4 regions of the Sphaerisporangium krabiense genome follow, and region 4 is predicted to be linked to each of the others. Evidence: riboswitches for the same ligand, from Rfam matches in the RefSeq annotation. Region 4 holds a riboswitch; each other region holds the start of a gene.

Region 1 (5,687 bases), 1.5 Mb from region 4:
GGCCTGCCGCCGATGCCCAGCTCGGCGCGCACCCCGGCCCCGCCCGCGCCGGGCCGGAACAGCTCGGTGTCCACGCCCGGGGCCAGCCTGACCAGCCGGGACGGCGGCACCACCCGGGCCAGCCGCTCCCGGGTGTACTCGCCCAGGTAGGTGATCGCGTCGGCGTGGGCGCCGATCCTGGCCAGCACGCCGCGCGCCAGCGGCGTGCCCGCCCAGGCCGCCTCGTGGCCGTGGGTCAGCATGACCACCCGGCGCGCCCCCGCCGCCCGCACCGCCGGTGCCAGCAGGCCGAGCGGGGCCGCGGCGCCGAACACCACGGTCTCGCACTTCTCCCGCCGCACCAGCGCCGCCGCGCGCCGGGCCACGCCGGGCAGCGGCAGCATCAGCGAGGTGGGGTGGCGCACCACCCGGTAGGGGCGGCGCGCGTCGAACTCCTCCCAGCCGGGCCAGCGCGAGGCGTACACCACGGTCGAGCCGGGCGGCCGGCGCTCGGCGAGGGCGTGCACGAACGCCTGGATGCCCCCCGGGCGCGGCGGGAAGTCGTTGGTGACGATGAGGACGCGGCCCCGGGGGTTCACGGCTCGGGCAGCCCGTTCTCGCGGGCCCAGGCGCGTGCGAGGGCGATGCGCTGCGGGGTCGTGGGGTGGGAGGCGTGCAGCAGGTAGTCCACGGCGTCCGGCGACAGGTCGGAGAGGTTCGTGACGGCCAGCCGCTTCTGCATCGCCACGAACGTCGCCGGGTCCCGGGTGAGGTCGAGGGCGTGGACGTCCGCCCTGGCCTCGATCGCCCGGCTCACCACGTTCTCGGCCGGTCCCGCCAGCACGGAGGCGAGCGTGATCAGGCCCAGCAGCAGCCCCACGGACCGCGGGTCGCCCACCGAGGGCGTCCCGGCGCGGCGGCGCACCGCCGGCGCGCCGGCCACCAGGTACAGCAGGCACGCGCCCGCCGCGGCGCCGAGCCCGCCGACCAGCGTGCCGTACAGCACGTCGTCCTCGCGGGCGTGGCCGAGCTCGTGCGCGACCACCAGCACGACCTCCTTCTCCGGAGCCCGCAGCAGCGTGTCGTAGACGACGACCCGCCGGGTCGCACCGAAGCCGGAGACGTAGGCGTTGAGCGCGCTGGTCCGGCGGGAGGCGTCGGCGACCAGGACGTCACGGACGGGGACGCCGTCGCGGCCGGCCATGGCGATCAGCTCGGCGCGCAGCGGCCCGCGCGGCAGCGGCTTGAAGTCGCTGAACAGCGGCTCCACGACCACGGGGTAGGCGAACGAGGCGGCGACGGTGAGGACGAAGGCCCCCGCGGCGGCGGGGATCCACCAGCGGGCCGGCAGCCGGCGGGCCAGCCAGACGACCGCGAGGATCATCACGGCGACCAGCACGGTCTGCACGGCGAAGCTCTTCAGCCGGTCGGCCGACCACCCCGCCCAGCCCTGCGTGGACAGCCCGTACGCGCGCAGCCGGGTCTCGTACCACATGCCGAACGGCCACTTGAGCAGCAGCGTCACCGCGGACAGCAGCAGCACCCCGGCCAGGGCCCGCAGCCACCACGGCCCCCTGAGCCTGCCCACCGCCCACGCCCCCACCGGGGTGAGGACCAGCGCGCCCGCCACCAGCAGCGTCACGGCCAGCGAGAGGTAGGACGGCGGGCTGACGGCGGCGTCGAAGGCGGCGGCCCGGGAGATCTGCGCGGGGGTGAAGTCGCGGGCGGGGTCGGCCGGCACGGCGGGGGCGCCGCCCAAGGGGTCCCAGGGGGTCGTCAGCGCGACGACGGCGGCCATGACCGCGCCGAGCGCCACGAGCGCGACGCCCGCCGCCCGGGCTCCGCCGCCCGCCCGCCCGCCGGGGCGGGTCTCCTCGGTCAGCTCCGCCACCGATACCAGCCTTTCCTGCGTGCCGCGCGGTCACGACGGCCCCGGGCGCGCGTGCGGCGGGCGGTCACGACAGCTCCGCCACCACGTAGGCGCGCCAGGCGGCGGTGAACCGCTCCGCGCTCACTCCGAGCACGCGGGGAAGCGCGCCCGGCGCGCCGCCCCCGCTGAACTCACGGTAGAGGGCGACGAGGGCGCGCTCACCGTAACGGGCCACGACATACCGGCAGGCGAGCCACGCCTCCTCGTACGCCTGCGCCAGGCGCGGGGACTCCGGCGCGAAGGCCTGCGGGCCCGGCAGCGCGATCGGGCGCCGGCCCGCGCGCACCTCGGCGGCCAGCTCGGCGGCGGCCGCCGGCGCGGGGATGCCCGAGTCCAGGTAGCCGACGTAGTCGGCGAAGCCTTCCATGAGCCACTTGGGCGTGCGGGCGTCCGTGGCCGCGCCGGTGGCGAGGTGGGTGAGCTCGTGGGCCAGGACGACGTCGCGCCCGGCGTCGCTGAGCCGCGCGTACGCGCCCGGCTCGACGATCACGTGGTCCACGGCCGCGACCGCGGCGAGCCCGCGCACCGAGGCCGGCGCGGCGAGCGCGGCGGCCTGCGCGGTCGTGCCGGGCAGCAGCACCAGCGGGCGCACCGGCCCGGCCAGCCGCGCCACGACGCGGGCGGCACGGTCGGCCCTGCGGGCCAGATCGGCCGCCTCGGCGGCGCCCGTCCGTGCCGCACCGACCACGACGGAGCGCTCGCCGATGACGATCCTCGCGCCCGCCCAGACGTCCGGGCGCTCGGCCACCGCGGCCCGCGCGAGCCTTCCCGGGTCGGCGGTGGCGGCCCGGGGGACGGCCGGCGCGCCGGAGAGCGCCGCTGACGCCCCGGGCGCGGCCGGGAGGGCGTCCCAGAGCGCCGGAGCCGCCGCCGGCGCGCTCAGGGCCGCCAGCAGGCCCGCGAGTGAGGCCCCCAGCCGGACGACGCGCATGCGGGCAATCTACCGGGCGGCCCGCCCCGCCAACGCGGCCCGGGACGGGCAGGGGCGGCGGGCGCCGGGAACGTGAAGGCCCCGTCCGCCCGCGAGGGGTGAGGGTGGACGGGGCCTTCACGGCCTGGTGCGCTCAGCGCGGGGGCGTCCGCGGGGAGACGGCCGCGCGGAGGCGCCTGCCGGGACCGGTCACGCGCCGGGGCGGACGGCTCCGACGAAGCTGCCCTTGCGGTAACCGTTGAGCTTGTCGATCCGCACCCGCGCGCCGCTGTGCGGGGAGTGGATCATCTTGCCGTGGCCCACGTACATGCCGACGTGGCCGAGCCCGCGGAAGAACATCAGGTCGCCCGGCTTGAGGTTCTTCCACGCGACCTTCTTGCGCACCGAGCGGTACTGCGCGCCGGTGACGCGGGGCAGCTTGACGCCGGCCTTGCGCCAGGAGTACAGGACGAGACCCGAGCAGTCGAACGCGCCGGGGCCGGCGGCGCCCCAGCGGTAGGGGTCGCCGATCTGCCGCTTGGCGACGGCCACGGCGGTGCGCGCCTTGACGCGCTGCCGCGCGGCCCTGGTCAGCTTGGTCTTCTTGGCCTTCTTGGTCTTGGAGGTCTTCGCGGCCGTGGAGCCCGTGGTGGTCGCCGCCGCCTCGCTCTCGGGAGCCGCGGCGGGTTCCGCCGTGGCGACCGGGGGAACGACGGGGGTGACCGGCGTGGCGGCGTGCGCCGCCGGGACCTGCAGGGCCGCCAGGGCGACGGAGGCCGACACGGTGAGGACGGCGCCGCCGAAGGAGAACCTGGCGATTCGGGGCAGGCGGGGGCTAGGGGTGGTGCTGGACAGGATCGCTCCTAGGATCTTCCACTTACGCCTACCGGGTTAGCTGACGGATTCGGGCAGGGAAGCAGCCCTACGGCGCGCGAGGCGCCGATTCACCCCCGACCTCCCGGGTGGAAGGTCAATTGGGTCCCCGGCTCCGTGCTCCTTGCCGCACGGATTCGGCAGGCCGCCGAGGGGTGGGTTCCTTGTCGGGTCCCCGGTTTCGCCGGCATGCGCCGGCGACGACGGCCGAATGGATGGGTGGTGCGTCGGCCGATCTTGCGGATCGGCCCTCGTTCGCGACGGCATGGCGTTGCTCGCCGCGGCCCAGAAGCTACACAGATTGCGAAATTCCAGCAAAGGGTGGGTCAGCACAACGTAGATCATTACGACTGATCACTAACCGATAACGCCTGGATATCAATGCCCTCTGTTACCCGAATGTGATTCCTCTCACATGCGTGGAAACAGGGCCCGACCTTCGTCACATCCGTCACATCCGTCCCACCAGTTCTTGATCTTGACGGGCCGGATCGGCGGTTGCGGGCCTCTCCAGAGATGTCAATACGCAAGAGGTCTTTAGCAATGGCTCTTGCGCAAGGAGTGTTGCCCATGCCAGCGTGGGACCCATGGAGAACGAGAACGTCCGGCAGATCACCGACTCCCGCGTGCTGGCCGCCCTGGCACACCCCCTGCGGCGCCGCCTCATGGACGCGCTCAAGGTCTACGGGCCCTGCACCGCCAGCATGCTGGCCGACCACACCGGGCAGGCCGTGGCCAACGTCAGCCACCACCTGCGCGTCCTCGCCTCGGGAGAGCTGGTCGAGGAGGCCCCCGAGCTGGCCCGCGACCGGCGCGAGCGCTGGTGGCGCCTGGTGTCGGCGTCGCTCCGGTGGTCCACCCGCGACTTCGAGTCCGACCCCGCCTCGGCCGCCGTGGCCGGCGCCGCCGAGTCGATCAACCTGGACCACCACGTGGGCATCGTCCGCGCCTACTACGCCATGACCGAGGACGAGCGCGCGGCCTGGGAGAACGCGCCCTTCTCCGCCGACAAGTGGCTGCGGCTGACGCCCGCCGAGCTCGCCGAGCTGAGCGGGGAGGTCATCGCCCTGTTCGAGCGCTGGGCGGCCCGTGACGTCCCCGACGACGGCGCCCGGCGGGACCCGGTGTTCCTGTTCGCCTTCGGCGTCCCGGGGCGGCCATGAACGCCCTGGAGGCGCGATCCCCGCAGCCGGGCCCCTCCGGCCGCTCCCCCGCGCGCCGCGGCGTCGGGGGCCTGCTGCGCGAGCGCGACTTCCGCCTGCTGTGGATCGGCGAGACCTCCAGCGCGTTCGGCAGCTCGGTGACCAGCGTCGCGATGCCCCTGGTGGCCGTCACCGTGCTGCACGCCGACGCCCTGGCCGTGGGCGTGCTGACCGCCGCGGCCTGGCTGCCCTGGCTGCTCATCGGCCTGCCCGCGGGCGCCTGGGTCGACCGGCTGCCCCGGCGCCCGGTCATGCTGGCCTGCGACGTGGTGTCGGCGCTGGCGTTCTGCAGCGTCCCGGTGGCCGCGTGGCTGGGCGTGCTCACCATCGGCCACCTGATGGCCGCGGCCCTGGTCGCCGGCGCCGCCAAGGTGTTCTTCCAGACGGCCTACCAGGTCCTGCTGCCCTCGGTGGTCGCCACGGCCGACCTGCGGGAGGGCAACGCCAAGCTCCAGGGCGGCGAGTCGGCCGCCCAGGTCGCGGGCCCGGGCGCGGGCGGCCTGGCCGCCCAGGCGTTCGGCGCGGTCGCCGGCCTGCTCGCCGACGCGGCCACCTTCGTGATCTCCGCGGTCTGCCTGCTCGCGATGCGGGCGCGCGAGGCGGCCGCCCCGGTGCGCGAGACGGCCACGCTGCGCCGGCAGATCGGCGAGGGCATGCGGTTCGTCCTGCGCGACCCCTACCTGCGGGTCCTGACCCTGTTCGGGGCCATGTCGAACCTGTTCCTCGTCGGCTACCAGGCCATCCTCGTGGTCTTCCTGGTGCGCGACGTCGGTGTGAGCGCCGGGACGGCGGG
Region 2 (5,687 bases), 2.1 Mb from region 4:
CCGCCCGGCCGGCGTGACCGGGTCCTCGGCGAGGGAGGCGGCCAGGGAGGGCGCCGCGTCCAGGGGAACGGGGTGGGCTGGGGTGGCGGCCTTCAGGAGCCCGTCGAGGTAGGGCAGGCGGGCCAGGGCCGTGACGCCGGCCGCGCCGAGGTCCTTGCCGATGCGGCCGAACTCCTCGACCTCGTGCCCGCTGTGGACCACGAACAGGTCGCAGCCGCCGCGGAACATCCACGCCTTCTCGGTGGCGGGGATCGAGATGCCCGGCAGGCCGGACACGAACACCGGCCGCGGGCTGAGGTCGTCCAGCACGTCGCTGACCAGGACGTCCACGACGGGACCCGTGCAGGCGACGAGGATGGCATCGGGCCTGAGCCGCTCGGCGAGCCGCCGGACGGCCCGCGCCGAGACCACCGCGGGAGGCTCGCCGCCGGCCGCGCGCGTGCCGCTGACGGCCGCCGCGATCTGGGCGGGCGAGGGGACGATCGGGGTGCGCACGACGGCGAGCGTCGAGGACCACCCCTCCGGCAACTGGTCGAGCAGGCCCGCCGCCCACTTGAGGTAGGAATCGGAATCGGCCACGGCGAGAACCCGGCTCAAGGAGCAGCCCTTTCGTGCGCGAACATCTGGAGGTGTGATCGGAGGGAGACCGACGCGGAGGGCGTCCACCAGTCGTCGGGGACGTCCACCGTCTCGACGGGGACGCCGCGTGCCGACAACAGGACGCGCAGGGACGTCACCGCCGTGGACGGAAGGCTGAGGACGCGCTGCCCCGGACGCAGGTCGCGCAGGGTCATCTCGACGGGGACGCCGCCGTCGTACACGGTCACGCCGGGGTGGTCGCGGACGGCGGCGAGGTCGCCGGGGTCCTCGCGGCGGTGCGGGTAGTAGGCGAGCGGGCCCTTCAGGGCGAACAGCCAGGACAGGTACCGGTCGCGGTGGATCAGCCCGTTGCGCACCAGCGAGGTGCCGAGCACGACGGTGTCCTCGCGGGGACGGGGGTGCCGGGCGGCGGGCTGGGAGCGCAGCCAGGCGAAGTCGTGGGTGATCAGCTCGGCGCCGAGGCGGCGCACGGCGGCGGCCAGGCCGGCGGGGACGGGCAGCGCGGTGAAGACGGTGAGACGCCCGGCGCGGGCGGCGGCCCGCAGGCGCAGCGCGGCGGCCAGGCCGAGGGCGCGCCGCGACGGGGTGGCCTGGACGCGGGCGCGCAGCAGGGACGTGCCGGCGCGGGAGGTGAGCTGCTCGAGGACGCGGATGGTGGCGAGGCCGTCGTCCACCAGCACGATGCGCGACGGCAGGGCGGTGAGCGAGGTGAGCTGCACGCGGCCGGAGAAGGCGTCCCCGAGCACCCAGGCGGCGCGGCGTCCCGGCCGGGGCATGCGGCCGGAGGCGGTCTCGATGGCGAGTCCCGGCGGCAGGTCGAGCGAGGTGAGCTCGGTGCGCGTGACACGCAGGGCCGGGAGCTTGGCGCGGGTGACCACGCGCATCTCCGGTCCCGCCACTCCGGCGTGCCGCGCTTCGACCGCGCAGAGCAGCTGGAGGGGTGACTCCACCCAGGCGACGGCCGACCCCTGCTCCCGCACGCGGCTTCGACCGTTCCTCTCCACGCCGGGGATTGACGCTTTCACGACGCAAGCAAGGTAGCCGCGTGACGCGACGCGTGAGGTAACAACCGGTGAACACGGTCTTACGGCCGCTGGACCAGGTCCAGATCAACGGACGCGGGACCGTGCGCGTGGCGCCACAGGGGCCTCATACGACAGGAAACGGCCGAACCGCCCGGCCGGTGCCGAACCCGTCCTCGGAGCCCCTTCGGGGGGTGAATCACCTCCGTTCCCGGCTTCGGGGGTCACACGCGCGGGGGCGGCCGGGAGGCGTCCCCGCCCTTCCGTCATAGGCGACGCCGGGCCGTCCGGCAACCCCCTCGGGACGTTCGCCGGGGCCTTGACAATCCGATGGCCGCCCCGCCCGGATATCCATTTCCTGCCACCGTGTCTCGCAGGTCACATCAGTCCCAGAGCGCTCGGCGGCCGGCGCCTGATCCGTACGATGGGCGGATCGTCGCAGGTAAAGAGCGGGTCGTGCGCGGCCCACGATCACCGGCCCCGCGCTGCTTGGCGTCCCGGATCCCCGATCCAGACCAGAGATTTGTCCTGTTTGCATCTGTTTGTCCGATGTATTACGGTGGGTGGACTCCTGGCGGGGGAACGTCCGGATCGGACGGCCTCTTCATGCCGTGGAGCTTGCATAGCGCGGCCGGTCCTCTGGGAGATCCCTCTCCCCCCGGCGCGCGCACCGCCGAGTCCGCCCTGTGCGGAGCCGGGGACCCACTTATCTCCCCGGGGTGAATCGGGGCGCCATTCCCACGGACGCTCCGTAGGGCGAACTTCCACGCCCGAACCCGTCAGCTAACCCGGTAGGCGGCCGTGGAAGGAGTCTCCACTTGTCCATGTTCGACAACTTCGACAAGTTCGTACATCGGCTTCAGGATGCCCCGAAGAACCACCTCAAGGCCTACGCGCTGGCCGGCCTGGTCGCCGCCCAGCTCGTGACGGGCGCCGCCTTCGCCGCCAACGCCGACACCGGGCCCGGGGGCACCGGCGTCGCCAAGGTCGCCGGCAACGAGGCCGCCCACCTGGCCGAGGGCCTCCACGCGCCCTCCGGGGCACGGCACGTCTCGGCGCAGCAGCTCCTGACGCTGGCCGAGAGCCAGGTCGGCATCAGCGAGAACGCCTACGGCGGCGGCACCAAGTTCCACAGCTGGTACATGGAGAGCCCGCGGGCCCGCGAGACCGTCGCCCGCGACGGCGGCACGATCGGCGCCTACGCCAACGCGCCCTGGTGCGACATGTTCGTCTCCTGGGTCGGCGAGCAGCTCGGCATGCAGGACACCATGGGCTCGGACGCCTACACCGTCGCGCACGCCAAGTGGTTCGCCCAGCAGGGCCGCTACGGCGAGACCCCGAGGCCCGGCGCGGTCGCGTTCTTCGCCTGGAACGGCACCAAGAGCGTCGACGCGATCGAGCACGTCGGCTTCGTCGTCAAGGACAACGGCGACGGCACCATCAAGACCATCGAGGGCAACACGGGCAACGGCAAGGTCGAGGTCCGCACCCGCTCGACCGGTTCGGTCGCCGGGTACGGCTACCCGAACTACGCCGCCTGAGCCCCCGGCCGCCCGCGCGGCGGCCCCCAGGACCACCAGCGGCGCGCCCCGCCTCCCCGCGAGCGCCCGTCCTCCCCGGCCGTACGGCCCGGCGTTTCCCGCTTCGCCGGGCCGTACGGCCTTTTTCACCACGAGCTATGGGAGCGCTCCCAGAAACTCCGGGAAGCGCGTGCGGCCCGGCGCATAACCCGGCGTAACAGTTATGTTTCAGCGTATTGACGGCGGCGTTGCGGATCGGCGACCCTTCGTGGGAGCGCTCCCAAACCTCGCCCACGAGGCCGCTCGTGGGACCACGGACGAGGTTCCAGCCACATCGCGGGGCCCGACCGCCGGGGCCGGCCCTCGATGCACCTCCCACTGACGGGCAACCACCGAGAGGGGTCCGGAAATGAACCACAAGGCGCGCCGCGGCGGGAAGCTCGCCGCCGCGATGACGATGGCCGCCGCGCTCGGCGTCACCGCCGCCTGCTCCTCCGGCGGCACCGCCGCCGAGGGCACCTCGTCGGCCGCGCCGGCGGAGAAGATCACGCTGACGCTGCAGACCTTCGGCGGCGGCACCAACTTCGGCTACAAGGCCGCCGTCGAGAAGTGGAACGCCGAGCACCCGGGCGTCCAGGTCAAGTACACCAACCTCACCGACAGCTTCGAGAACGTCTACTGGCCCCAGATGCTCCAGTGGCTCCAGTCGGGCACCGGCGCCGGCGACGTCGTGGGCATCGACGAGGGCGGCATGGGCCTGGCCAAGGCGCGCCCGCAGTTCTTCACCGACCTCGGCCAGTACGGGCTGGACTCCCGCAAGGCCGACTTCCCCGCCTGGAAGTGGGAGAACGGCCTCACCGCCGACGGCAGGCTCTTCGCCCTCGGCACCGACGTCGGCGGCATGAGCATCTGCTACCGCACCGACCTGTTCGAGAAGGCCGGGCTGCCCACCGGCCGCGACGAGGTCTCCAAGCTGTGGAGCGGCGGCTGGGACGCCTTCATCAAGGCCGGCCAGGACTTCCAGGCGAAGGTCAAGGACACCAAGTTCGTGGACAGCGTCAACACCATCTACAACGTGGTGCTGTCGCAGGAGGCCGCCAAGAACGGCAACGTCACCTACTTCGACCGCGACCAGAAGCTCATCGCCGGCACCAACCCGGCGGTGAAGACGGCCTTCGACCTCACCCAGAAGATCAGCCAGGCCGGGCTGACGGCCAAGCTGCAGAACTTCACCGACCCCTGGAACACCGGCTTCGTGAAGTCGCAGTTCGCCACCCTCGGCTGCCCCGGCTGGATGCTCGGCGTCGTCTCCGGCACCGCGGGCGACGAGTTCAAGGGCAAGTGGGACGTCGCCACCGTCCCGGGCGGCGGCGGCAACTGGGGCGGCTCCTGGCTCGCCGTGCCGAAGCAGTCCAAGCACCCCAAGGAGGCCGCCGAGCTGGCCAGTTACCTGACCGGTCCCGAGGCCCAGCTCATGGCGTTCAAGGAGGGCGGCAACCTGCCGAGCACGCTGGCCGCGCAGGACGACCCCGCGCTGCAGAGCGCGACCAACCCCTACTTCAACGACGCGCCGCTCGGCAAGATCTTCGGACCGTCCATCAAGTCGCTCCAGCCGACGTTCCTCGGTGAGCGGCACGCGCAGGTCAAGCGCGAGGTGGAGCAGGTCATCACCGGCATGGACCAGGGCTCGGTGCCGTACGCCGAGGCCTGGGACAAGTTCGTCGCCGCGGGTGAGAAGGCGGCGCGCTGACCGCCGCCCCCGCCACCGGCTCCGCCCATCGACCGTCACCGACGAACGAAGGAGTCCAGGGCTCCCCCGCCCGGCCACGGAACCCGCGGCCGGGCGGGGCCCCGCACCGCCGATGAGCGTCAACACCCAAACCCGGCGGGCGGGCCCGGCGCCGCCCGAGCCCCGCCCGCGCGCCCCGCGCCTCACCTGGTCCAGGTTCGACGTCAAGGCCGCCCCCTACCTGCTGATCTCGCCGTACTTCCTGCTCTTCGCGGTCTTCGGCCTGTTCCCGCTGGTGTTCACGCTGTGGGTCTCGCTGCGGGACTACGGCCTGGCCGGCGGGGAGGCGACCTTCACCGGGCTGGACAACTACGCCGCGCTGCTGTCCGACGCCGACTTCTGGAACGCGGTGGTCAACACGGTCGGCATCTTCGCGCTCGCCACGGTCCCGCAGCTCCTGCTGGCGCTGCTGCTGGCCAACGCGCTCAACAAGCGGCTGCGCGGACGGCTGCTGCTGCGCCTCGGCGTGCTGGTGCCGCTGGTCACCTCGGTGGTGGCCGTGGCCATCGTCTTCACCCAGCTCTACGGCCGCGACTACGGCATGGTCAACTGGCTGCTCGACGTGCTCGGCCTGGACCGGCACATCGACTGGCAGAGCGCCCGGTGGTCGTCCTGGACGGCGATCGCCACCATGGTGGACTGGCGGTGGACCGGCTACAACGCGATCATCTACCTGGCCGCCATGCAGACCATCCCGCGCCAGCTCTACGAGGCGGCGGCGATCGACGGGGCCTCGGGCCGCCGGCAGTTCTGGAG
Region 3 (5,687 bases), 730 kb from region 4:
CGGCTTCCCACGGCGTGCGGGGACTGGGACGTGCGCACGCTGGTCGAGCATCTGGTGGGCGAGAGCTTATGCGCTCCGGAGCTCTTCTCCGGCCGGTCGGCGGCCGAGGTGCAGGACCTGCTGGAGGGGGACCTGCTCGGCGACGACCCGGTGAAGGCGTTCGACGTCGCCGCGGCGGCGGCCGTGCGCGCCACGGAGCCGGCGGACGTGCTCGCGAGGACGGTGCGCCTGTCGTTCGGCGACGTCCCCGGCGAGGAGTACATCACCGAGTTGTTCGCCGACACGCTGATCCACACCTGGGACCTGGCGACGGCCATCGGCGCCGGCGATCGCCTGGATCCCGAGCTGGTCGAGGTCTGCGCGGCGTGGTTCGCGGGGGCGGAGGACGCCTACCGGCAGGCGGGCGTGATAGGAGATCGCCCGCCGTTGCCGGAGGACGCCGACGCGCAGACGCGCCTGCTCGCCGCCTGGGGGCGGGGCGCCCGCCCGCCGGAGACCCCCTAGACCGCGGCCGCGCGTCTCAGCGTGACGCGGGGCGCCTGCCGTGGTTGGCCTTCTTCTTCTTGCGTGCCCGGCTCTTGCGCGCGCGTCTGGCCATCTCGGCGTCCCTTCGCGTTCGTCCCGTGCTCCCACCCTCGCCCGGTGAACGGGGGGCGTACAAGGCCCAAACGTCAAAGGAACCGCGGGCGCGGCGACACGAGCCCACCATGTTCCAACAGTGGTGCGGTGGTATGTGTAATAATTTGGTGGAATGTGTGGAAAGGGGTGGGGGATGCTGGCCCAGCAGCGGCAGCAGGCGATCCTGGAGCGGGTGCGCAGGAACGGCGCGGCGCGCGTCGCCGACCTCGTGCGCGAGCTCGGCGTCTCGGACATGACGATCCGCAGGGACCTGGAGGTGCTCGCCGAGCGGGGGCTCGTCGAGAAGGTGCACGGCGGCGCCACGGCCACCGGCGCCGGCTCCACCGAGGAGCCCGGGTTCGCCGCCAAGTCCGTGCGCCAGCAGGCCGAGAAGGAGGCCATCGCGCGCAGCGCCGCCGAGCTGGTGCGCCCCGGCACCGCCGTCGCGCTGTCGGCGGGCACGACGACCTGGACGCTCGCCCACTTCCTGACCGACGTCCCCGAGCTGACCGTCATCACCAACTCCCTGCAGGTGGCCGACGTCTTCCACCGCTCGGGCAGGCAGGACCAGACCGTGGTGCTCACCGGCGGGGTGCGCACGCCCTCGGACGCGCTCGTCGGCCCGGTCGCGGTGGCCGCCATCCGCGAGCTGAACGTCGACACGCTCATGCTCGGTGTGCACGGCATGAACCTCAGGGCGGGCTTCACCACGCCGAACCTGCTGGAGGCCGAGACCAACAGAGAGCTGGTCGCCGCCGCGCAGCAACTCGTCGTGCTGGCCGACCACACCAAGTGGGGCACGGTCGGCATCAGCACGATCGCCAAACTGGAGGAGGCGCACGTGCTGATCAGCGACACGGGCCTGCCGGAGGACGCGCGTCCCCTCCTCGCCGACCAGGTGGGCGCGCTGGTGCTCGCCGACCCACGCGAGGCGGCCGAGGCGGCGGCCCAGTGAGGCGCACGACCACCCGCCTCGCGGACGGCAGGGAGCTGATCTACTTCGACCGGCGCGAGGACGCCGACCGCTCCGCGGCCGACACCCGCGAGCTGCCGCCGCGCCCCCCGGCCTCGGAGCTGCGGCACGACCCCGTCCTGGACGAGTGGGTCGCCGTCGCCGGGCACCGCCAGGGCCGCACGTTCCTGCCGCCCGCCGACCAGTGCCCGCTGTGCCCCTCCGCGCCCGGCCGGGCGACCGAGATCCCGTCCCCGGACTACGACGTCGCCGTCTTCGAGAACCGCTTCCCGTCCTTCGGCGGGCACGCGGGCGCGCATGAGGATCCGGGCGGGCTGAGCGAGGCGCGGGCGGGCGCCGGGCGGTGCGAGGTGGTGTGCTTCACCTCCGCGCACGACTCCTCCTTCGCCGCCCTCTCCCCCGACCAGGTCGAGCTCGTGCTCGCGGCGTGGGCGGACCGCACCGCCGAGCTGTCGCGGCTGCCGGGCGTGGAGCAGGTGTTCTGCTTCGAGAACCGCGGCGCGGAGATCGGCATCACGCTCGCCCACCCGCACGGGCAGATCTACGCCTACCCGTACGTGACCCCGCGGACCCGGCGCATGCTGGCCTCGGCGGCGCGCCACCGGGAGCGCACGGGCGGCGACCTGTTCGCCGACGTGCTCGCCGCCGAGCGCAAGGCCGGGGTGCGCGTGGTGGCCGAGAACGAGCACTGGACGGCGTTCGTCCCCGCCGCGGCGCGCTGGCCGTTCGAGGTGCACGTCTACCCCAACCGGCGGGTGCCGGACCTGACGGCGCTGGACGCCGGCGAGCGGGCGTCGTTCGGCCCGCTGTACACCGGGGTGCTGCGGCGGCTGGACGGCCTGTTCGGCGTGGCGATGCCGTACGTCGCCGCCTGGCACCAGGCGCCGGTGCGCCAGGGGCGCGACCTGGCCTACCTGCATCTCCAGCTCTTCAGCATCCGCAGGGCGGCGGAGAAGCTGAAGTACCTGGCCGGGTCGGAGTCGGCGATGGGCGCGTTCGTGAACGACGTGCTCCCGGAGGAGGCCGCCCGGCAACTTCGGACATCAGGTGATTTTTAGCGACATTTCGCCCCAAACTCCCCGCAGGCCGCGGTCAGGTACTAACATCCATCCAACACCGGCCGAAACAGCCGGTACGCCAAATCCCAGGCGCCCCGCCTGGGAACCGGGGACCCACAGGTTCTTGGGGTGAATCCACGTCCGTGGTAGGGCTTCTCCGGCCCGAACCCGTCAGCTAACCCGGTCGGCAGATGGAGAGGAGAGGGCTCTGCCCCCGACGACACGCCGCCATGCCGGCGTGGCCGCAGCCGTGCTGGCCACGTTCACCACCGCCGGGCTCCTGCTCGGCACGGCGACGGCGGGCGCCGCGCCGAAGCCGTCCGAGAAGCAGCTCAAGGCGCAACTGGAGTCGCTCGGCAAGCAGGTCGACAAGCTGATCGGGCAGTACAACGCCAAGCGCGTCGCGGCGGCCGAGGCCAAGACCGCGGAGAAGGCCGCGCGCTCGCGCCTGAAGGCCTCCGAGAAGGGCTTGCAGGCCGCGCAGGCGCAGGTGGGCGACCTGGCCCAGCTCCAGTACCAGGCGGGCAACCTCGGCATGGCCGGCCAGCTCCTGTCCCCCGGCTACGGCGGCGCCGCGCTGCTGACCCAGCTGCGCGACGAGCAGGAGGCGAAGATCGCCAGGTTCGCCGCCGTGCGGGACGAGCGCAAGAAGGCCTCCGACGACGCCGCCCTGCTCACCGAACGGCTCCGCGCCGACATGGCCGAGGTGAAGGACCGGCGCGAGGAGGCCGAGAAGCTGATCGACCAGATCACCGACAAGCTCGACACGCTCGTGCCGACCGCGCCCGGCAAGAGGGCCAACGGGTCGTGGGCGCCGGAGCTGCCCGCGGGGGGCGACAACATCACCCCGCGCATGCGGCTGATCCGCGCCGAGATCAAGGACCACTTCGCCATGCGGTTCCCGATCGGCTGCTACCGCGCCGAGAACTCCGGCGAGCACCCCCTCGGCCGGGCCTGCGACTTCATGCTCAGCTCCGGCGGCGCGATGCCGTCCGCCCCCCAGGTCGCGCTCGGCGAGCAGGTCGCCGCCTGGGCGATCAAGAACGGCGGCAAGCTGGGCGTCAAGTACGTGATCTACCGGCAGCGCATCTACAACATGGGCTTCCCCGGCTGGCGCGCGATGGAGAACCGCGGCGGCATCACGGCCAACCACTTCGACCACGTGCACATCTCGATGTACTGAGCCCCGCCCGCGACGCGCGGGCAGGGCCGTCTCACCTCGGGTGGGCGCCGGCCCTCCGCTCCTGCCGGAGCCGGGGCCCGCAGGCTCAGCCGGTGAGGCGGATCGGGGCGACGATGTCGGCGTAGACCAGCAGTCCGCCGACGACGAGCAGGATCGCGACCATCGCGTAGGTCAGGGGTAGGGCCTTGGCGATGTCCACGTGTCCAGGCATCGAGCGGCGCCGCACGCGGGCGTACCCGCGCTTGAGGCCCTCCCAGACCGCGCCCGCGATCTGGCCGCCGTCCAGGGGCAGCAGCGGGATGAGGTTGAACATGCCGATCGCCAGGTTCACGCCCGCGAGGAGCTGGATGAACGCCACGATCTTGCCTTCCATGGGCAGCGCGGACGCGGCGATCTCGCCGCCGATGCGGCCCGCGCCGACGATGCTCTGCGGGCTGTCGAGCTGGCGCTCGGCCCCGCCGAAGGCGGCCTGCCACACGCCGACCAGGCGTTGCGGGAACTGCGACAGCGCGTGGGCCGTGCGGGAGGTGATGTTCCACATGGCGCCGACGGTGTAGCCGAGGCCCTGCTTCTCGACCACGCTGACCGGGGTGACGCCCAGGAAGCCGACGCCCTTGTCGACCTTGCCCGGCTCCTCGACGGAGGGGCGGTCCTGGGCGATGAGGCTGGTGGTGAGCGTCATCGGCGCGCCGTCGCGGCGGATGCCGATGGTGACGGGGCCCGCGCCGTGCGACCGGATGTAGCCGGTCGCGTCCTCCCACGTGCGCACCGGCTTGCCGTCGAAGGAGACGATGGCGTCGTTGGGGCGGAGCCCGGCGAGCGCGGCGGGGGTGGGCTTGAAGGTGGAGTCGCACTTCTGGCCCTTGGACTCCTGCGCGACGGTCATGACGCACTGCGACACCTTGGCCACCACGGGCTTGGCGACCTCGACGCCGAAGCCCATGAACACCACCGCGAACAGGGCGAACGCGAGGAGGAAGTTCATGAGCGGCCCGCCGAGGAAGATGATGAACCTCTGCCACCACGGCTTGCGGTACAGCACGCGGTTCTCGTCGCCGGGCCGGACCTCCTCCAGGGACGCCTGCCTGGCGGTCTCGATGAGCCCCTGCCACGGGCCGGTGGGCAGGTTGCGCAGTTTGTTCGGATCGTCGGTGGGCCGGGGAGGAAGGGGGCCGATCATGCGGATGTAACCGCCGAAGGGAATCCACTTGAGGCCGTATTCGGTTTCGCCGCGCCGCCGGGACCAGACCGTGGGCCCGAAACCGACCATGTACTGCGTGACCTTCACCCCGAAGAGCTTGGCGGGAACGAGGTGCCCGAGCTCGTGCAGGGCAATGGACAAGGCCATCCCGAGGAAGAAGATGAGAAACCCGGCCACGATGAGCCAGCTCATAGACCCTACCCCCACCTGCGGAGAAGACGGCTTCGGCGTGCAATGCCCTCTCTGAGCCTAACCGAACTCCGCGCGGGCTCCCGCCGGGCCGGGAAAAGGGCATCAACGACCAAGCGTAGGAGTGACTTGCGCGGCGTGGACCGAATCGAGAGACTGCATTGACGGTCAGCAATCATCTAGACACCGTGGGATATGGACCGGCAAAGCGACATATGCCGGGTCTGTTCCAAAGCCACTCAAGGGAGCACCTTGATACGGATCCTGGTCGCCGAACATCTCCCGCTGGTACGGCGGGGCCTGGTTGCTTCCCTGAACGGGGAGAAGGACCTCATGGTGATCGCCGATGTCGCCTCCGGTGAGTACATCGTCCCAGCGGCGCTGGAACTCAACCCGGACGCGGCGGTCATCGACGTGGACCTTCCCGACGTGGACGGCCTCACCGCCGCCGCGCGCCTGTACGAG
Region 4 (5,687 bases):
CGGCAGGCGCCAGATGAACGCCTTCTCGTCGATCGCCTCGCTGACGCGCGGCCGCTCGTGTGAGGTGGCGAAGACCAGCAGGTCGGCGCGGGGCCACAGGCTGGGATGCGTGCCGTGGTCGGCCGGCTGCACCGTCACCTCGTCCAGTTCCGGCAGTTCTCTCGAGCGCAGCCGGTCGGCGACCGCGTGCCCGAACGGGCCGGAGGCGAGGATCAGGGCATGGCGACGCAGGTCAGGCGGCATACGGCTCTCCTTACGCGGTCGATCAGGCGAACGGCTGGGGGTGGGGGTTGACGTCGGCCTCGGCGTGCACCGGGTGGCCCATCGCCGCGGGAGCCTCGTACAGGCGCGGGTGTCCCAGGTAGCGGGCACGGTGCATGAAGCTCAGCGGCATCGCCTGCGGCACCATCACCCGCACCACGTGCGCCCCGACCTGGCGGGCCTCGTCGGTGGTGATGTCGGCCACCACCACCTCGCAGCCCGCGGCGTGCAACCGTTCGAGCAGCCAGGCCAGCACCTGGCGGTCGCCGGCCCCGGCGGGCGGAGTGGGCAGGTCGGCCAGGCGGTGGACCGGCCGATCCCCCTCCAGCAGGAAGTCGAACAGATGCCGCTTGTCCGGCGAGCCGGCCAGCAGGGCGCCCCCGGTCACGCTCAGCGTGTCCTCCGGGGCCACGTTCGGATTCCTCTCGTCACCCGCCAGCGCCCGCAGCGCGATCCGCAGCGAGGCCGCCTCCCTGTACCACTTGGCGATGGCCCGGCCCGGGTCGACATCGCAGGTGGCCACCACCGTCTGGGCGATCACCGGATCGTGGTCGGCCAGCACCAGCCCGTAGATCACCGGGATGCCGAGGTCGGTGGTCGCGTCGAACATCACGGCCCGGGTGTTGTGGTTCGCGGCGCGCTCGGCGAACGCCCGGTGCTCCGGGGCCAGTTCGCCGAGGTCGAACTCCAGGCGGGGCAGGCGCAGCCGCTGCAGCCAGGTGAGGGAGATCGAATCGCGCTCCACCACCTCCAGCAGTCCGTTGACCACCGCGGCGATCGGCTCGGAGTGGGCGGCGCACCCGGTCGAGATCGGGTGGACGTGGCGCTCGGCGGCCGACTCCGGCGGGTACTTCAAATACACCTGCGACGCGGGGACGTACACCTTGCGGCCCCTGGTCAGGGAGTACGCCTCCACCCAGCGCAGCGGAATCCTCGGGTCCGGGGGCACCAGCCCGCACCTGGGGTCGGCGTACTCACGCCGGGACAGGCTCGGCCAGCCGTCCGGCGGGATGCAGTCCTCGCCCAGCTCCTCCGCGGTGGCCCAGATCGTCGCGTCCGGGTGCCAGGCGCACGAGCTGTAGCGCTCCAGCGATTCGGCCACCGCCAGATGGGCGGCGATCTCCGGGTCCAGTGCTCCGCCCGCGCCGTCGAAATTGCCGGACGACGGGTCGTGCTCCCAATCCCGGTGCGCGGCCAGTACCGCGCCCGGATTGCCCAACGATCCAGAGAAGATGGGGAAACTACTCTCCCCTTCGGTGACGGGCAGCCAGCTCAGCGTGGACACCAGGCCGTAGGCCGACACCAGCCTTCCCATGCTCGCCAGCGAGGCGGGAACGCTCGTCCCCCGTGGAGCCGCCTCGAACAACCTCATGCAGCACGCTCCTGATCAGCATCGATGCCAGGGCGCATCCTTGATCGCGATGCGGTCACCATCATCCTCATGATCCGCATGGCGAACGCATGACCATTCGCCGGGCGAGGGGTTCACGGGAGCGGCCGGGGCGTTCGGTGCCGGGGCGGCCATGGGCCTGGCCTCAGATACCAGCAGCTCAGACCGTATGGAATCAGATGCGTACGCCCCGTAGACAAGCCGGTCGAGCGCTTGCGGCGTTCACACGGCTGTCCTCATACTGACATCCGTGCTGGCAACAATGCGTATTTTGACACCGCAACCGATATTGACAGGGGTGAATAGAGCATGCTCATCGGCCTCTTAGGCCCCGTCGTCGTTCATGGCGAAGAAGAGCGAACCCAAGCCCTGGAACATCGAGCCCGCAGCGTACTGGCAGCCCTCACGCTGCACGTCGGGCAGGAAGTCACGCAAGAACAGCTCGCCACCTTGATCTGGGACCAGGTCCCGAGCGGCGCGGCGAGCAACATCCGCACCTACATCAGTCACCTACGCAAGATCCTCCGTCACGCCGGAGTGTGCAGCGAGACGGTCACCTCCGTCCGCGGTGGCAAGGGCAGCGGCGGCTACCGCCTCAACATCTCCCCCAGCGAGATCGACCTGTTCGTCTTCCACCGGCTCCTCGACGACGGCCAGACCGCGCTGGCGACCAACGAGGTGCGGGAGGCGGAGGCCAAGCTGTCGGCCGCACTGGCCCTGTGGCGCGGACCGGCCGGAGGCCCTGACGTGTCCGGCGCCGGCAGCCTCATGGAATGGCTGGGGGCCCACAACCGGCTACGGGTCGCGGCGCAGGAGGATCTCACCGAGGTCCGCCTGCAACTGGGACGGCACAGCGTGCTCATCCCCCACATCCGGGCCGTTCTCGCCCACCACCCCTACCGAGAACGTTCGTGGGGACAACTGGCCCGGGCCTGCTACTTCGCCGGAGATCTGGTCGGCGCGCTGGACACCTTCGGCCAAGCCCGCGCGGTCCTGGTGGGCGACCTCGGCGTCGAGCCGGGACCGGATCTCCAGGCCATCCACTCGGCCATTCTCAACCGGGCCGAAGACGCCCTGCGCCACCTGCGCTGCTCTCTCGTCTCTCACGCGCACACCTCGACCTGACCGGGCACCGCCACGGCCATCGCGGCCCTTCCATGGCGGCCAGATCACCGACGATGTTCCGGGAGCCCGAGACACCCGACTTTCGGGTACACCTGACCCTCGGGCTCCAACAGATCTCTTGGCAACGATCGCATGACCGGCGGAAATGAGAAGGCCCAGGTCGTACGACCTGGGCCTTCTTCCGGTGCGCCGCCAGGGACTCGAACCCCGGACCCGCTGATTAAGAGTCAGCTGCTCTAACCAACTGAGCTAGCGGCGCATTCGGCTACGGCGACTTTAGCAGTCCCCGCGTGGCTCCGCACATCGGGCGGCGGGCGTAGCCGGGCCTCGCGGGGAGCCCCGCCGATCGGGGGCTCCGCGATCTCGGGGGCGTCAGCCGCCTTGGCCGGCGAGGGTGACGGGGGTGGGGGGCGGGGACGCCGGCTTAGCGTCGCGGACGCCCCAGGCGCCGGTCGAGAACGGGACCGGGTAGTTCTTCTTGCCGACGCCGTCGCCCCACTTGGTGATCACGTACTCGACGTTGATGTGGCCGGCGTCGAAGCCCTTGACGGTGAGCGTGGTGTCGCTGAAGGCGCCGCCGGTCAGCTCCGCGAAGGTCTTGCCGTCGATGTCGAGCATCACGCCGCTGTTGGAGGGGATGCCGGGGCCGCGGTCGCCGATGAAGAACGGGGCCTTCTTGCCCTTGTAGAACACGTATCCCTCGGTGCCGAGCGGCCAGCTCGGGCTGGCGAACAGGCCCTTCTGCATCGGCTTGCCGATGGCGGGGAGGCCGGTGTCCCCCATGCGCCCGGAGGCGTCGTCCCAGAAGTAGGAGGCCTTGGTGGAGCCCTTGAGCAGGATGGGCTTGCCGACCTCGACGGTCGCGACGGGCGTCGGAGCGGTGTCGTCGGCGTGGGCCGCGACGGTGGTGGCGCCGAAGGCGGTGGTGGCTGCGAGGCAGGCGCCGAGAATACAGGACATCGGTCGCCAGGTAGGGGGTACCGCGAAAGAAGTCATGGGGAGATCGGATCTTTCATCAGAAGACAAAGGCCGCACTCCGGGCGCGCCGGGCGCCGGTACGGGGGTGGAAAGCGCTGTCTCTAGGGGTCGGCGGGGCCATGGGCCCATCGCCGTACCGGCGCGTTCCGTGTGGTGCAAGCAGGTGCAAGTAGGGCTGTGGCGTTCTCGCCACGACGTCACAGAGGGCGAGTGCGAAGATGTCGCCCGGTGGACGGCTGCTACGAGCCGACTTGTCCGCCGCTTCTGACGGCGAAGATCCGGGGCTTATGGTAGCCCGGGGAATGGGCTCCGCGGAGTGGGGTGCTCCACTCGGTCTCCTCTCCAATCACGTCTACCGGGTTAGCTGACGGGTTCGGGCTTGGAGTAGCTCCCTACCGCTGGCGCGGATTCACCCCAAAGGACGTGGGTCCCCGGCTCCCCTCGGCCTCGTACGGCCTTGGAGACTCGACTGCGGACGGCGGCCTTCGGGCTGAAGACCAGGTCACCGCCCGTCTTGGGTTAAGACCTTACCCACTTAGTCAGGACAAAGCCAACGTTATCCCCCGAAAGTATTAGAAGATCTACCTGATGTGCAGGAACTTCTCGTTTCGGACACCCGCTGACGGCAACCCACCCCGGCCGCAGGCCCCTCCAGGGGCATGGCGGGTAAAGACGGTAAGTAAAGAGGACGGTGTCGTCACGTCCCAAGGGATGTCGTCGCGCGAGAGGCGCGAGAGCGCGGCCACGCCGGGCCCGCGGGGACCGGCGAGGGGCACGGGGGTGAGTGAAAGGTGGGGGAAATGTGTCGGGGCCGGGCAGTCCCCCGCCTGCCCGGCCCCGATCTCAAACGGTCCAGCGCCGATGCCTTCCCCCAAACGCATCGGGCGGTCCCGCTGACGGACGCGGTCCCCCACCGCGTCCTTTCAGAAAAGATCTCGCAGGCCCCGCCGGATGCCGGTCGCATCCCTTGTGACCTGCCTTAACACTACATACCGGGGCCTGAGCTGCTCGTCATCGCAGGGTATAGATTCGGTCAGAGTCCCAGGGGTTGACCGGGTACGGATGGACCCGGAAACGCAGGCGGCTATTCAGGCAGTTCGAGCGCGACCTCGACGCCCTCCTGGAGGGTGCGGCTCACGGTGCAGTACTTCTCGTGCACCCGCCGCGCCACCGCGCGGTACACCTCGCCGGCCTTGTCGTCGCCCTCGGGAAGCTCGACGTCGTAGGTGATGGTGACCGTGCCGAGCAGGTTGGACTCGGCCTTGTCGGCCTGGACGGTCATGGCCAGGCGCACGAGCCGGTGGTCGCGCTGGGCGGTGAGGGGCTCCACCGTGACGATGTTGCAGCCGCCCACCGCGGCGAGCAGGAGCTCGACGGGGGTGAAGACCCCCTGGTCGTCGCCACCGCCGATGGCGACCTCCGCGCCGCGGGCGTTGCGGGCCACGAAGCCGCCGTCTGTTCGCTCAACATTCACCGATGCCATGGCAGGAGCCTAGAGCCGGTGGACGCCTGGTCAGGCGTCCGGGTGTTTGGACAGGTAGGCGACGTAGACGGGGCGGAGCGCCTCGCCGAGATCGCCTTCGCCGGAGGCGACCGCGTCGCTGAGCAGCGCGGACACCCGGCTGAGGTCGCTCGCGGCCTCGTCGGTGTGACCGCTCGCCGCCTCGGCGGCGGGGATGGCCTTCAGCAGGTCCCACAGGAAGCCGAAGTCGCCGTGCGAGACCGCGTAGTGCACCGCCCTGTCGTGCAGCTCCCTGGGCGACAGCGACTCCAATTCATCCTGATCCATTGAGTATCACCCCTTTCCACCCCTTTCCCCACGATCAGCGGGATATGCAGATCGCGGGACAAGACGATCACCACCGTCCGCACGAAATCGATGCCGACCTGGGGTGCCGGGCACCCCTGCCCTATCGCGGCACGGGCGACCCAT

Evidence for each region. Region 4 has a riboswitch for cyclic di-AMP ahead of BJ981_RS39220 (hypothetical protein). Riboswitches for the same ligand answer to the same signal wherever they lie in the genome.
Region 1: linked by a shared signal. The riboswitch ahead of BJ981_RS24345 (C40 family peptidase) and the one ahead of BJ981_RS39220 (hypothetical protein) in region 4 are both predicted to bind cyclic di-AMP.
Region 2: linked by a shared signal. The riboswitch ahead of BJ981_RS27145 (CHAP domain-containing protein) and the one ahead of BJ981_RS39220 (hypothetical protein) in region 4 are both predicted to bind cyclic di-AMP.
Region 3: linked by a shared signal. The riboswitch ahead of BJ981_RS21305 (coiled-coil domain-containing protein) and the one ahead of BJ981_RS39220 (hypothetical protein) in region 4 are both predicted to bind cyclic di-AMP.

What each region holds. Positions count from the first base shown of each region.
Region 1 is NZ_JACHBR010000001.1:5,547,889-5,553,575, reverse strand. It holds gene BJ981_RS24360 (glycosyltransferase family 4 protein) at 1-578, opposite strand, end outside; gene BJ981_RS24355 (M48 family metallopeptidase) at 575-1,870, opposite strand; gene BJ981_RS24350 (peptidase MA family metallohydrolase) at 1,935-2,840, opposite strand; gene BJ981_RS24345 (C40 family peptidase) at 3,030-3,602, opposite strand; cyclic di-AMP (ydaO/yuaA leader) riboswitch at 3,685-3,845, opposite strand; gene BJ981_RS24340 (ArsR/SmtB family transcription factor) at 4,280-4,855, shown strand; gene BJ981_RS24335 (MFS transporter) at 4,852-5,687, shown strand, end outside.
Region 2 is NZ_JACHBR010000001.1:6,190,975-6,196,661, reverse strand. It holds gene BJ981_RS27155 (DUF6716 putative glycosyltransferase) at 1-579, opposite strand, end outside; gene BJ981_RS27150 (hypothetical protein) at 594-1,580, opposite strand; cyclic di-AMP (ydaO/yuaA leader) riboswitch at 2,284-2,435, shown strand; gene BJ981_RS27145 (CHAP domain-containing protein) at 2,447-3,163, shown strand; gene BJ981_RS27140 (ABC transporter substrate-binding protein) at 3,552-4,892, shown strand; gene BJ981_RS27135 (carbohydrate ABC transporter permease) at 5,005-5,687, shown strand, end outside.
Region 3 is NZ_JACHBR010000001.1:4,816,829-4,822,515, reverse strand. It holds gene BJ981_RS21320 (TIGR03086 family metal-binding protein) at 1-504, shown strand, start outside; gene BJ981_RS39680 (50S ribosomal protein bL37) at 521-598, opposite strand; gene BJ981_RS21315 (DeoR/GlpR family DNA-binding transcription regulator) at 773-1,573, shown strand; gene galT (galactose-1-phosphate uridylyltransferase) at 1,570-2,649, shown strand; cyclic di-AMP (ydaO/yuaA leader) riboswitch at 2,717-2,853, shown strand; gene BJ981_RS21305 (coiled-coil domain-containing protein) at 2,888-3,832, shown strand; gene BJ981_RS21300 (M50 family metallopeptidase) at 3,918-5,225, opposite strand; gene BJ981_RS21295 (response regulator transcription factor) at 5,475-5,687, shown strand, end outside.
Region 4 is NZ_JACHBR010000001.1:4,086,595-4,092,281, reverse strand. It holds gene BJ981_RS18125 (TOMM precursor leader peptide-binding protein) at 1-243, opposite strand, end outside; gene BJ981_RS18120 (YcaO-like family protein) at 266-1,633, opposite strand; gene BJ981_RS18115 (AfsR/SARP family transcriptional regulator) at 1,961-2,776, shown strand; tRNA gene BJ981_RS18110 (tRNA-Lys) at 2,962-3,035, opposite strand; gene BJ981_RS39220 (hypothetical protein) at 3,149-3,736, opposite strand; cyclic di-AMP (ydaO/yuaA leader) riboswitch at 4,088-4,218, opposite strand; gene BJ981_RS18100 (OsmC family protein) at 4,839-5,237, opposite strand; gene BJ981_RS18095 (hypothetical protein) at 5,268-5,543, opposite strand.